DNA from 2 places in the Streptomyces sp. a15 genome. Region 2 is predicted to be linked to the other one. Evidence: riboswitches for the same ligand, from Rfam matches in the RefSeq annotation. Region 2 holds a riboswitch; the other holds the start of a gene.

Region 1 (6,972 bases), on a different contig from region 2:
CGACCACGGCGGACAGGAAGCCCACCAGCAGGGAGATCCGGGCGCCGTAGAGGATGCGGGCGAGGATGTCGCGGCCGTTGACCGGCTCGACGCCGAGCAGGTGTTCGCCGCTGATGCCGCCCAGGGAGCCCGTGGGCGTGCCGAAGAGCGGGTCGATGAGGTTCTCGTGGTACTCGTTCGGGTCCTGCCCCAGGAGGCTCGTGATGACCGGGGCGAGCAGCGCGATCACCACCAGGAAGAGCACCACGGCGCCGCCCGTGAGAGCCAGCTTGTCCCGCTTCAGGCGCTCCCAGGCGATCCGGCCCAGGGAACGCCCCTGTACGGCCTTCGCATCGGCGCTGACCAGCGCCGCTTCTTCGGCCGCACTCGGGGCCGCTTCCGCGGTCGGCTCGTGCAATGGTGCCGTCATCTGGCAGGGACCCCTCTCAACCGGCGGTAGCCGGCCCGCACTTGCCGCTGTGGCGGCATTGATTCAGTCCGTCGTACACAGGGACGAAAGGCCCCTGGTGCGGGAGTCTTCAACGCTTTGGCGATCTGTTGCCAGACTTGACGGTGAAAGGATGCATAAACGTGATGCGACCCAGAGGGTTCCGTTATCCGGACGCCGGGTAGCGCGGGGCGGACGCAGGCCAGTTGGGACATTGGGGACATGGAGGGATGATCCACCCAGTTCTACGCGCGAAGACGGGGAAGGCGGGTCCGGCCACCGGGGCCGGAGAGGAGTTCGGTCAGTAGCCGCCGCGGGCCGGCGGATAGCCGTAACCGGCCACTGGAGCCTGGGCCGAGGAGGGGGCGGGGGCCGGGGCGGACCCCGCATGGGCCTCGCGGTCGTAGAAGGGGCGGGCGCTCGCCCGCATCCACAGCGCCACCGGGTCGTACTCGTCGGACATCGCCACCGTCGACACCGGGAGCCCGTCCGGGACCGCGCCGATCGACTGCTGCATCATCGCGCGCACCGAGTCGACGGCCGGCGGGCTGGTGTCGTACACATCGAGTCCGATGGCGAGATACGGCGCCCCGAGCGCGGGCTGCACCCAGGCGCGGCGCAACGCGCGGACGGCCGGGGTGCGGTGGGCGTTCTGCGCGAGCAGGGCGTAGAACTGCGGGATCTCGATGCCGGGCTCGGACAGCCGCAGGGGTCCGGCGGGCTGGCGCTCCAGGCCGGTGGCGATGCGGCGCAGATCGAGCCAGGGGATGCCGACGCCGCCGCCGGGAGCGTGCGGATTCAGCCAGAGGCCGTAGTGGTCGGGGTACAGGGTGCGGGCGACGTCGATTCCGTCGACGACCTCATAGGAGCGGTTCCAGCCGCTGGCCGAGAGTTCCTGGGCCGAGGTGACGCACGGCGCGTAGCCGTACCCGTCGACCTCCATGTTTCCGTACTGGGCGTCCGGGGAGCCCGCCTGGCCGTGCCACAGCAGCATCCAGACCTGGCCGGAGGAGGGGGTCGCGAGCGCGCGCAGGAGTGCCTCGTAGGCGTCGTAGCGCCCGGGCGTCACCTGGCGCAGCATGTGCTCGACCTGCCCGGCCGCGATGCCGCTGGCGCTCACCTGTACCGCCCCTTCATGAAGTTGCCTCGGATATGAAACCAGCTTAGGCGCTGTGCTGGGCGGAGCCGTGAGAGCTCGGGGCTGCTCGCCGGTGGGCGGATGCGGGTTGTTCGTGGCTTGTCGCGCCCCCGCGGCGGAGCCGCATGTCGACACAGCCCCGCGCCCCTGGGGACGCCGCCCTTGCGGCGTTCTCTAGTAGCCGCTCGTGTAGAAGGGCCGGACCTGCTCACGCATCCAGTGGCCCACCGGGTCGTCGGCCACGTCCAGGAGGACCAGGTTGACCGGCCAGGGGGCCGGGGCGCGGCCCAGGGCCGCGGCCAGGGCGTCCATGGGGGCCGTGCGCAGGTCGGGGGCGTCCCAGTGGGAGAGCTCCACTCCCACGAACATCACCGGGTTCGCCGTCTCGATGGCGGCCAGGCAGCGGCGGGCCGTGAGGATGACGCCGGTGGCCGCGAACTCGGCCGAGGCCGCGGCGAGGAAGTCGACGGGGTCGTCCTGCCAGTCGGGCTCGTAGAGCTTGACGCGGCCGCCGCTCGCGGGGCCGTCCAGCGGGGTACGGCCGGTGCGGCAGAGGTCGGCCACGGCGGGCGGGGGCAGCGGGACGCCGACCGTGCCGTCCGGGTTCACGGCGATGCCGACCTGCGGGGGCAGCCCGCGGGCGAACTCCACCGCGGGCGCGATGGTGTACGACATGTGCGAGCCGACGACCTGGCGGAACTGCTCCTCGGAGCTGAACACCGGGACGTAGGCCTGACCGTCGATCTCCAGCGTGGGCAGGTCGAGCGGGCCGCTGTGCGGGCCGCCGCCGCTGGGCAGCGGGATCCACACGAAGCTGCGGCCGAGCACCTCGACGATCCGCCCGCCGGCCCCGGGGATGCCGAGGGAGGCGGAGAGCACCTCCTCCAGCTCGTTGCCGGGCCATCCGCCGTGCGAATGGGCGTGCGCCTGTGCCGGGAACTCCGAGAAGCCCGCTGGGAGATCCGCCGGGAAGTCCATCTGCTGTCTACCGCCTGCCGAGTACCGCTGCTGTGGCTGAAAAGGCTAACGGGTGCGGGCGGGCCGGGAGTCAGCCCGTCACAGCAATCCGGCCCCTGCACCCGTTCGGGCCGCGAAACCGACCCGCCTCAGCCCGTGAAGCCGATCCGCCTCAGCCCGTGAAGCCGATCCGCCTCAGGACGTTCGCCGCGTCCCGGTCGATCAGGACCGCCGAGCCGCAGCCCGGCGGCAGGTCGCCCTGCTCCACGGAGCTGATCAGGCGGGCGGCCGCGCCGCGGTGACGCAGGAACGCGTACCGCGAGACGCCGCGGCCGCGTTCGCGCTGGCCGGCCAGGGCCGTGTCGGGGGCGACGTCGAGCAGCATCAGGTGCAGGGTGCCGCCCCGGCGGCGGGCCTCGCGGGCCAGCCAGCCGCGCACCCAGGCCTGCGTACCGCAGTCGTGCACGACGACGCCCTCGCCGGAGCGCAGGGCGCGGCGCAGTCCGGCGTAGTGGGCGACGCGGACGAGCGGGCGGTAGACCGCGTACGGCAGGAAGCGGGACAGCCGGCCGTCCCAGCGGTCGCGGGTGTCCTGGGAGTCGATCCGCGTGCCCTTGACGGTGCGCCGCATCAGCGTGGACTTGCCGCTGCCGGGCAGGCCGGTGATCACGACGAGGTCGCGGGGCCCGAAGAGCAGTGCGTGCGGGCTGTGGCCCTCGCGCTCGCGCAGGTCGCGGAGGACGGGTGCCGGGCGCGCTCCACACGCGCCGCGGGCCGGGGCCGAGGGCTGCTCGGGCAGCGCTACGGCCGAGGTCGTGGCGTACGCAGTGGTCCTGTTCACCGTGATCGTCCTCCCCTGGGGTGGGTCACGAGTTTCCCTCCCCGTCGAGTGTAAAGAGAAGGTAATACGCGGTGTCTCGCGTTTTCATGCGCTTACTGCCACAGGCCGGTTACAGATGCGGCCTGCCACGCGCCGACGATGCGTGCAATGATGTGCGCGCCAACTGCATACCGGCCGCTTGAATCCGCGCGGGAGAGTCCCCAGCCGTACCTCGCTGGGGCGCCGAAGGAGCAAGTCCCTCCCTTGAATCTCTCAGGTCCCCGTTACCGCGCGGGCGAGGCACATCTGAAAAGCGGGCCGCTGCGACAGTGGCTCCACCCAAGGTGCAAGTCGTGACCACCGTTTCGCGGGGTCACGTCGAACCTCTCAGGTTCCGATGACAGATGGGGAGGAACGACCTCGCCGTCATGCCTTGGGAGACGACCGTCCGATGAGCAGCACCGCACCCCGTCACACCGCGCTCGATGCCCTGCATCGTTCGCTCGGCGCGACGATGACCGACTTCGCCGGCTGGGACATGCCCCTGCGCTACGGCTCCGAACGCGACGAGCACAACGCCGTACGCACCCGCGCCGGACTCTTCGACCTCTCGCACATGGGCGAGGTCACGGTGACCGGCCCGCAGGCCGCGCAGCTCCTGAACTACGCGCTGGTGGGCAACATCGCGTCCGTCGGTGTCGGCCGCGCCCGCTACACCATGATCTGCCGCGAAGACGGCGGCATTCTCGACGACCTGATCGTCTACCGGCTGGCCGACACCGAGGCCGGGTCTTCTCACTACATGGTCGTCGCCAACGCCTCCAACGCCCAGGTGGTGCTGGACGCGCTCGTGGAGCGTTCGTCCGGCTTCGACGCCGAGGTGCGCGACGACCGGGACGCGTACGCGCTGATCGCCGTGCAGGGTCCCCAGTCGCCGGGGGTGCTGAAGTCCCTCACCGACGCCGACCTGGACGGACTGAAGTACTACGCCGGCCTGCCCGGCACCGTCGCCGGCGTCCCGGCGCTGATCGCCCGCACCGGCTACACCGGCGAGGACGGCTTCGAGCTGTTCGTGGCGCCTTCCGACGCGGAGCAGCTGTGGCAGGCCCTGACCGAGGCGGGCAAGGGCGTCGGCCTGGTCCCCTGCGGGCTGTCGTGCCGCGACACGCTCCGCCTGGAGGCGGGCATGCCGCTGTACGGCCACGAGCTGTCGACGTCGTTGACCCCCTTCGACGCCGGCCTCGGGCGCGTCGTGAAGTTCGAGAAGGAGGGCGACTTCGTGGGGCGCGAGGCGCTCACCGAGGCCGCCGCCCGCGCGGAGACCAACCCCCCGCGCGTCCTCGTCGGCCTGGTCGCCGAGGGGCGTCGGGTCCCGCGCGCCGGGTACGCGGTCGTCGCCGGCGGCGAGGTGATCGGCGAGGTCACCTCCGGCGCGCCCTCCCCCACGCTGGGCAAGCCGATCGCGATGGCGTACGTCGACGCCGCGCACGCGGCTCCGGGCACGCCGGGTGTCGGGGTGGACATCCGGGGCAGCCACGAGCCGTACGAGGTCGTGGCGCTGCCGTTCTACAAGCGCCAGAAGTAGAGACTCAAACGCCAGAAGTACAGACTTGAGCGGTCCGTGCGCGTGACCCTGCGCACATTTCCGCTGCTCACGTGCGTTTCCAGCAGTCCCCCATTCACCAGCACTCCCCCGCGTACAGGAGAATTCAGGCCATGAGCAACCCCCAGCAGCTGCGTTACAGCAAGGAGCACGAGTGGCTGTCGGCCGCCGCGGACGGCGTCTCGACGGTCGGCATCACGGAGCACGCGGCCAACGCGCTCGGCGATGTCGTGTTCGTCCAGCTTCCGGAGGTCGGTGCCACGGTGACCGCGGGCGAGACCTGCGGCGAGCTGGAGTCGACCAAGTCGGTCAGCGACCTGTACGCCCCGGTGTCCGGTGAGGTCACCGAGGTCAACGAGGACGTGGTGAACGACCCGTCGCTGGTGAACTCCGCGCCCTTCGAGGGCGGCTGGCTGTTCAAGGTACGTGTCACGGACGAGCCGGCCGACCTGCTCTCCGCCGACGAGTACACCGCCTTTTCCGCCGGCTGAGGAGTCGTACACCCGATGTCCGTTCTGAACACGCCCCTGCACGAGCTCGACCCGGAGATCGCCGCCGCGGTCGACGCCGAGGTGAGCCGCCAGCAGTCCACCCTCGAGATGATCGCCTCCGAGAACTTCGCGCCGGTCGCGGTCATGGAGGCGCAGGGTTCGGTCCTCACCAACAAGTACGCGGAGGGCTACCCCGGCCGCCGCTACTACGGCGGCTGCGAGCACGTCGACGTCGCCGAGCAGATCGCGATCGACCGGGTCAAGGAGCTGTTCGGCGCCGAGTACGCCAACGTGCAGCCCCACTCCGGCGCCTCCGCCAACCAGGCCGCGCTGTTCGCGCTGGCCCAGCCCGGCGACACCATCCTCGGCCTGGACCTCGCCCACGGCGGCCATCTGACCCACGGGATGCGGCTGAACTTCTCCGGCAAGCAGTTCAACGTGGTCGCGTACCACGTCGACGACGCCGGCCTGGTCGACATGGCCGAGGTCGAGCAGCTCGCCAAGGAGCACCGGCCGAAGGTGATCATCGCGGGCTGGTCGGCGTACCCGCGGCAGCTGGACTTCGCCGAGTTCCGCCGGATCGCCGACGAGGTCGAGGCGTACCTGTGGGTCGACATGGCGCACTTCGCGGGTCTGGTCGCGGCGGGTCTGCACCCGAACCCGGTCGAGTACGCCGATGTCGTCACCTCCACCACCCACAAGACGCTGGGCGGCCCGCGCGGCGGCATCATCCTCGCCAGGAAGGACTTCGCGAAGAAGCTCAACTCGTCCGTCTTCCCGGGCTTCCAGGGCGGCCCCCTGGAGCACGTGATCGCGGCCAAGGCGGTGTCCTTCAAGGTCGCGGCGAGCGAGGACTTCAAGGAGCGCCAGCGCCGTACGGTCGAGGGCGCGCGGATCCTCGCCGAGCGGCTGACGGCGCCGGACGCCCGCGAGGCCGGCGTCAACGTCCTGTCCGGCGGCACCGACGTGCACCTGATCCTGGTCGACCTGCGCGAGTCCGAGCTGGACGGGCAGCAGGCCGAGGACCGCCTCCACGAGGTCGGCATCACGGTCAACCGCAACGCCGTCCCGAACGACCCGCGTCCGCCGATGGTCACCTCGGGCCTGCGGATCGGTACGCCCGCCCTCGCCACCCGCGGCTTCACGGCCGAGGACTTCGCGGAGGTCGCGGATGTCATCGCCGAGGCGCTCAAGCCGTCCTACGACGTCGAAGCCCTCAAGACCCGGGTGAAGGCCCTTGCCGACAAGCACCCGCTGTACCCCGGTCTGAACAAGTAGTTCCTTTTTGTGGCGTGCCCCGCACACTCGACAGTGCGGGGCGCCCGCCCCCTGCACCACCCGTATTGAGGAGTACCCGTGGCCATCTCGGTCTTCGACCTGTTCTCGATCGGCATCGGCCCGTCCAGCTCCCACACGGTCGGCCCGATGCGCGCGGCCCGCATGTTCGCCCGCCGCCTGCGCAACGAGGCCCTGCTGGAGTCGGTCGCGTCCATACGGACCGAGCTCTACGGCTCCCTCGGCGCGACCGGCCACGGG
Region 2 (6,972 bases):
CGGCTTGGCCAGCCCCACCAGCGCGTTGAGGTTGGCGCCGTCGACGTACACCTGCCCGCCCGCCTCGTGCACCTGCGCGCAGATGTCGGCGACATGCTCCTCGAACACCCCGTGCGTCGACGGGTACGTGATCATCAGCACCGACAGCTCGTCCCGGTGCTGCTCGATCTTCGCTCGCAGGTCCTCGATGTCGATCTCGCCGTCCCCGGCGGTCTTCACGACGACGACCTTCATCCCGGCCATGACGGCACTGGCGGCGTTGGTGCCGTGCGCCGACGACGGAATCAGGCACACGGTCCGCTGCTCGTCACCGTTGGCCCGGTGATACCCGCGTACGGCGAGCAGTCCGGCCAGCTCGCCCTGCGACCCGGCGTTGGGCTGCAGCGACACGTTGTCGTAGCCGGTGACCTCGGCGAGTCGATCCTCCAGCTCACGGATGAGCGTGAGATAGCCCTGCGCCTGCTCGGCGGGCGCGAAGGGGTGCAGCTGCCCGAACTCGGGCCAGGTGACCGGCTCCATCTCGACGGTCGCGTTGAGCTTCATGGTGCAGGAGCCCAGCGGGATCATCCCGCGGTCGAGCGCGTAGTCGCGGTCGGCGAGCCGACGCAGGTAGCGCAGCATCGCGGTCTCGGAGCGGTGCTGGTGGAACACGGGGTGCGTCAGGTAGTCGTCGGACCGCAGCAGCGCGCCCGGAAGCGTCTCCTCGGCCACGGCGTCGAGCGCCTCGATGTCACCCTCGACCCCGAACGCGTTCCATACGGCGCCCAGTTGGGCCCGCAGCGTGGTCTCGTCGCAGGCCATGGACACGTGGTCGGCGTCCACGAGCCGCAGGTTGACGCCGTTCTCGCGTGCCGCGGCGACGATCTGAGCGGCCTGTGCGGGCACCCGGACGGTCAGCGTGTCGAAGTAGGAACCGTGCACGACCTCGACTCCGCCGGCCGTCAGCCCGGCGGCGAGGACCGTGGCGTACCGGTGGGTGCGCCGCGCGATGGTCTTCAGGCCCTCGGGCCCGTGGTAGACGGCGTACATGCCGGCCATCACGGCGAGCAGCACCTGCGCGGTGCAGATGTTGCTGGTCGCCTTCTCCCGGCGGATGTGCTGCTCACGCGTCTGCAGGGCGAGCCGGTACGCCTTGTTCCCGTCGGCGTCCACGGACACACCCACGAGCCGCCCGGGCAGGCTGCGCGCGAACTTCTCGCGCACCGCCATGTATCCGGCGTGCGGCCCGCCGAAGCCCATCGGCACACCGAAGCGCTGCGTCGTACCGACCGCGATGTCCGCACCGAGTTCACCCGGGGACTTCAGCAGCGTGAGCGCGAGCAGATCAGCGGCGACGGTCACGAGCGCGCCGAGCTCGTGCGCCTGCTCGATGACCGGCTTGATGTCGCGTACGGCACCGGAGGCGCCCGGGTACTGGAGCAGCACGCCGTTGATCTCACGCCCGGCGATCTCGGCCGGAATGCCGTCGCTGAGGTCGGCGACGACGACCTCCACGCCGGTCGGCTCGGCACGGGTCTGGATCACGGCGATGGTCTGCGGCAGTGTGTCCGCGTCGACCAGGAAGAGACCCTTCTTGTTCTTGCCCATACGCCGGCACAGCGCCAGAGCCTCGGCGGCCGCGGTGCCCTCGTCGAGCAGCGAGGCACCTGAGGTCGGCAGCCCGGTGAGGTCGGCGACCATCGTCTGGAAGTTCAGCAGGGCTTCGAGCCGCCCCTGGGAGATCTCGGGCTGGTACGGCGTGTAGGCCGTGTACCAGGCCGGATTCTCCATCACATTGCGCAGGATGACGGGCGGCGTGAACGTCCCGTAGTACCCGAGCCCGATCATGGAGTCGAGAACCTGGTTCCGGTCGGCCTGCGACCGCAGCTCGGCCAGCACCTCGGCCTCGGTGCGCGCGCCCGGCAGCTCCAGCGCGTCGGCGTTCTTGATCACATCCGGGACCGCGGCAGCGGTGAGCTCGTCGAGCGAGCCGTATCCGACCTGCGCGAGCATCTTGGCCCGCGCTTCCTGGTCGGGCCCGATGTGGCGCTGCTCGAAGGGGATTCCCTGCTCGAGCTCGGAGAGCGGAATGCGATGGGCGGTCATTACGGAGGCCTCCTGGTCTGACACGACCTTCGAGGGTCACCACGGCGCGGGTACCCGGACGGCCTCCCCCTCTGTCATCTCAACCTGAGAGCTTCACCGGCCGCCCGCGGGCAGCCGGCTTTCACCGTCGGTGAGAGCGGAAGCCGTCGACGCCGTCGGCACCCGCTCTGCTTTCCAGAGTGACCTCGTCCGTGCGGTACGTGGGCCTGAGAGATTCCGGGGAGGATTTGCTCCTTCGGCGCCTCCGGATGGTGTCCGGAGGACTCTCCCGCGCGGGGTCAGCAGCCGCTTGCCAGACTACCAGCGGGGTCAACGCCCGCGTCTTCGAGTGGCCACGTTCCTCAATCTGCTCTTTTGTAGTGCTTACGGATGAGTTGCGAGCAAGTGGAGGGCCCGTGCAGACCGACATCGATCCGCGCAACCTGATCGGCCGCAAGGCGTTCGACCGCAACGGCACCAAGCTCGGCACGATCGACGAGGTCTACCTCGACGACGCGACCGGCGCACCGGAGTGGGCCGCGATACGCACCGGACTCTTCTCCCGAGACGCCTTCGTCCCCCTGGAACCCAGCGAACTGATCGAAGGCACCCTCCACGTCCCCTTCGACCGCGCCCTGATCAAGGACGCCCCCGACTTCGGCGTGGGCCGCCACCTCTCGCCCGAGCAGGAACTGCAGCTCTACCACCACTACGGCCTCGACGTGGCCGCCCCTCCCCCCTTCCCGGACCACAACTTCGGCAAGCTGGCAGGCACAGACGAAACCTGACCACCCCCGCACCCGCCGACGGCGCCCAGCCCCCACAGGGGCCACCCGCACCCGACAACGAATCCCACACGGGTGGTGCGGGTGGGAACACAAACCCGGCCGAAGGCCGGGTGCCCCCAACGCACCCGCACCCAAAACCGCACCGGCACCCGCACCCGCACCCGCACCCTCAAGCCTCCGCAAAAGGCCCGCGCACCAACGGCAACGGCTCCGTCGGCTCCAACTCCGGATCATCAACCCGAAACGTCCGCACCCGCCCCGGCTCCGAATCCGGCGTCTCGAACCGCACAGTCACCCGCCCGACCCCACTCCCCTGCACCCATCCGTGCCCGAACTCGGCATGCGTGACATCGAGCCCCGAGGCCCACCGCCGCTCGACCGGCACCACCGGCGCCTCCGCAGGAACGTCATCGGCATCCTCCGCCACTCCGGAGTCCTCCTGCTCGCCCGCCGCCTGCGCGAACAGATCCTCCTGCGTGTAGTCGGCCAGCCCGCTCACCCCCACCCCCAGCAGCCGCACACCCCCCGTCGTGTCCACGGAATCCAGCAGCCGCGCGGCAGCCTCCCGCACCACCGCCGGATCGTCCGTGGGCCCCCGCAAGGTCTCGGACCGGGTCAGCGTGGAGAAGTCGTACCTCCGCACCTTCAGCACGATGGTCCGCCCGGACAACCCGGCGCTCCGCAGCCGCCGCACACACCGGTCGGCCAGCCGCTGCACCTCCATCCCCACCCGGACCCGGTCGTGGATGTCGATGTCGTACGTGTCCTCCACCGACACCGACTTCGTCTCCCGCTCGGCCACCACTGGCCGCTCGTCGTGCGCCAGCGCCATGGCGTACAAGGCGTGTCCGTGCGCCTTGCCCAGCAGCCGTACGAGTTCGTCCTCGCCCGCCTCGGCAATCTCCTCGACCGTGTGGATCCCGACCCGCCGCAGATGGTCGCCCGTCGCCGGCCCCACCCCGGGCAGGGTCCGCACCGGCATCGGCCCGAGCAGGGCTCGCTCGGTTCCCGGCTCGATGACCACCAGCCCGTCAGGCTTGGCCTGCTCGGAGGCGATCTTGGCGAGCATCTTGGAGGCCGCCAGGCCCACCGATCCCGTGAGTCCGGTGACGGCCCGTATGTCGGCGCGCAGCTTGGCCCCGGCCAGCCGCGCCGACGCGTCGTCCCAGGCCGCTCCGCCGGCCTCCAGGTCCACGAACGCCTCATCCAGGCTCAACGGCTCCACCAACGGCGACAGCTCCCTCAGAAGCCCCATCGCCTGCTCGCTGATCGCCCGGTAGAACGCGAAGCGCGGCACGAGATACGCCGCGTTGGGAGCGAGCCGACGCGCCTGGGCCATGGGCATCGCCGAGTGCACCCCGAACACACGCGCCTCGTACGAGCAGGTGGCGACCACTCCGCGCGGCCCGAGCCCACCCACGATGACCGCCTTCCCGCGCAGGCTCGGCTTGGATGCCTGCTCCGCCGAGGCGAAGAAGGCATCCATGTCGAGATGCAGGATCGTGGGCGCGCTTCTCACATCTCCGATGCTGCCCTACGCCACTGACAATGCCGTCCCCGAAGAGCGGTCCAACTGTCGGACCGCCCGGTCGGACCGCCCGGTCAGACCGCCCGGTTGCGCCGCCGCGCCAGCTCGTCCGCGGGGTTGTGACCGACGAGGGTCTCCCCGGTGTCGATCCGCTCCCCGTGCAGCTGGGAGAGCGCGCTTTCCACGTCCCGCCACACCACACCCACGGCGATCCCGAAGATGCCCTGACCGCCCTGGAGCAGCGCATGGACCTCGTCCGGCGAGGTGCACTCGTACACCGTGGCACCGTCACTCATCAGCGTCATCCGCTCCAGGTCGCAGAAACCGCGTTCCCTGAGATGCTGAACGGCGGCGCGGATGTTCTGTAGTGACACACCGGTGTCCAGAAAGCGCTTGACGATCTTCAGTACGACGACGTCCCGGAAGCTGTAGAGACGCTGCGTCCCCGACCCGTGGGCGGGCCGCACGCTCGGCTCGACGAGGCCGGTACGGGCCCAGTAGTCCAGTTGCCGGTAAGTGATTCCGGCGGCCGCACAGGCCGTCGGACCGCGGTAGCCGATCTGCTCGGACGCCATGGACGTCGCCCCTCCGCTGCTCGGCACGGCCGCCGGTCGCTGCGGAGCGTGATCGGCCGCGTTGCTGTGAAGCGGGTACGGACCGCTCGCCCCGAGACTGCGTCCGGGGGCACCCCCAGCCGTACCGTCGCCGCTGCTTCTCACGCCGACCTCCGTCCTTGACCTGCCTTCTCGACGGTAGGCAGTCACCAGGGGCGCGTCAACGATCGCCACACTCGGCACGCCGGGTGATAATCACCCTTCGAGTGGTTTCCCGCACCCAACCGCGGGGAAAGGCTAGCCGAATGCGCTCGGGGCGGCTCGCAGGACTCTCTCACGCGCCGCCGGCAAATGCCGGCATTTGCGGCGTCAACGGACGTGGACGAGCCCGGCAGGACCGTTCGCCGCCGAGCCGCGCCTGCCTCACTGGCTGCTGGTACCGAAGTCCTCGGGCGAGATCTGGTCGAGGAACTCGCGGAACTTCTCCACCTCGTCCTCCTGCTCGTCCGGGATCGCGATACCCGCGTCGTCGAGCACGCCGTCACTGCCGTAGATCGGCGTTCCGGTGCGCAGGGCAAGCGCTATGGCGTCGGACGGGCGGGCACTGACCTCGACCCCGCTGGCGAAGACGAGCTCCGCGTAGAAGACGCCTTCACGCAGGTCCGTGATGCGCACTTCGGTGAGCTCCTGGCCGACGGCCTCCAGCACGTCCTTGAACAGGTCGTGGGTCAGCGGTCGGGCGGGGGCCATGCCCTGCTGCGCGAAGGCGATCGCCGTAGCCTCCCCAGGCCCGATCCAGATGGGGAGGTAGCGGTCGCCTCCCACTTCACGCAGGAGCACGATCGGTTGGTTGGAGGGCATTTCGACCCGGACACCTACGACATCGAGCTCGTTCACACAGCAACCCTAGGCCGTGCCCGGGACGTTTGGGTAGTCGGGCAGGGAACGGGTGGCCGATCCGGTCGGTGCGAACCCGCCCGTATCACGGCAGCCGCACACCCAGCGCGGTCTGTACGAGCGCCGCGTGCAGCTTCACCGTGAGCCCGGCCAGTTCCTTCGTACGGGCCTCGGCGTGTGCCCTGGTCTGCGGGTTGCGATGCCGCTTCAACGGGGCCACCACCTGGTCCACCAGCCCGGCCTCACGGTCGGCCGCCGCCTTCATCACCCGCAGATGCCGCGGCTCGATGCCGAACCGCCCCAGCTCGGCGATCAGCGAGGCCACGGTGGCCGCCTCCGCGTCGTACGCCCCGTCGGGCAGTGGAGTGATGAGCCCGTACGACTCCCACTCCTGAAGTTCCTGCTCACCGATCTCGGCGGCGGCCATCAGCTCGTCCCGCCCGATCCTGGCCGCCGTCGGCCCCTCGGTGACCTCCGCAACACCCTCGCCGTCCCGCTGACGCCCTACCGTCGGCAGGGGTAGCGCCTCACCGCGCTCCATGGCGTCCAGGTGCTCACGGATCACTTTGAGCGGCAGATAGTGGTCCCGCTGCATCCTCAGGACATGGCCGAGGCGCTCGACGTCGTCGGCGCTGAACTTGCGATACCCCGACGGGGTCCGCTGCGGCTCGATGAGCCCCTCCGACTCCAGGAAACGGATCTTGGAGATCGTGACTTCGGGGAACTCGTCGCGCAGCACGTTCAGCACCGTGCCGATGCTCATCAGTCCACTGTCCGTGGCGGCGGTACCGTGCCCGGCACCGCCGCTCGGTGTTTGAAGCATGGACCTTCCTGGGGGTCCCCCCGGACGGTGTCCGGGGGCGGGTCAGTAGCCCCGCTGGCTCGCGTAGAAGACCAGCCGGTACTTGCCGATCTGCACCTCGTCGCCGTTCGACAGAGCGACCTGGTCGATCCGCTCGCGGTTGACGTACGTGCCGTTCAGACTGCCCACGTCGGCCACCGTGAACGAGCCGTCCTGACCGCGGCGGAACTCCACGTGCCGACGGGAGACCGTCACGTCGTCCAGGAAGATGTCGCTCTGCGGGTGACGCCCGGCCGTGGTCAGGTCGCCGTCCAGCAGGAAGCGGCTGCCCGAGTTCGG

What was found. Region 2 has a riboswitch for glycine ahead of gcvP (aminomethyl-transferring glycine dehydrogenase). Riboswitches for the same ligand answer to the same signal wherever they lie in the genome.
Region 1: linked by a shared signal. The riboswitch ahead of gcvT (glycine cleavage system aminomethyltransferase GcvT) and the one ahead of gcvP (aminomethyl-transferring glycine dehydrogenase) in region 2 are both predicted to bind glycine.

Annotation. Positions count from the first base shown of each region.
Region 1 covers NZ_JBWLKM010000077.1:18,703-25,674, reverse strand. The annotation lists gene AC5P09_RS41710 (ABC transporter permease) at 1-409, opposite strand, end outside; gene AC5P09_RS41705 (enhanced serine sensitivity protein SseB C-terminal domain-containing protein) at 729-1,547, opposite strand; gene AC5P09_RS41700 (enhanced serine sensitivity protein SseB) at 1,740-2,543, opposite strand; gene AC5P09_RS41695 (AAA family ATPase) at 2,695-3,363, opposite strand; glycine riboswitch at 3,543-3,642, shown strand; glycine riboswitch at 3,643-3,756, shown strand; gene gcvT (glycine cleavage system aminomethyltransferase GcvT) at 3,794-4,927, shown strand; gene gcvH (glycine cleavage system protein GcvH) at 5,059-5,436, shown strand; gene glyA (serine hydroxymethyltransferase) at 5,452-6,714, shown strand; gene AC5P09_RS41675 (L-serine ammonia-lyase) at 6,793-6,972, shown strand, end outside.
Region 2 covers NZ_JBWLKM010000081.1:6,270-13,241, reverse strand. The annotation lists gene gcvP (aminomethyl-transferring glycine dehydrogenase) at 1-2,085, opposite strand, end outside; glycine riboswitch at 2,270-2,366, opposite strand; gene AC5P09_RS42410 (PRC-barrel domain-containing protein) at 2,481-2,852, shown strand; partial or broken gene AC5P09_RS42405 (DNA polymerase IV) at 2,774-4,371, opposite strand; gene AC5P09_RS42400 (MerR family transcriptional regulator) at 4,455-5,099, opposite strand; gene AC5P09_RS42395 (bifunctional nuclease family protein) at 5,358-5,831, opposite strand; gene ftsR (transcriptional regulator FtsR) at 5,917-6,654, opposite strand; gene AC5P09_RS42385 (FHA domain-containing protein) at 6,697-6,972, opposite strand, start outside.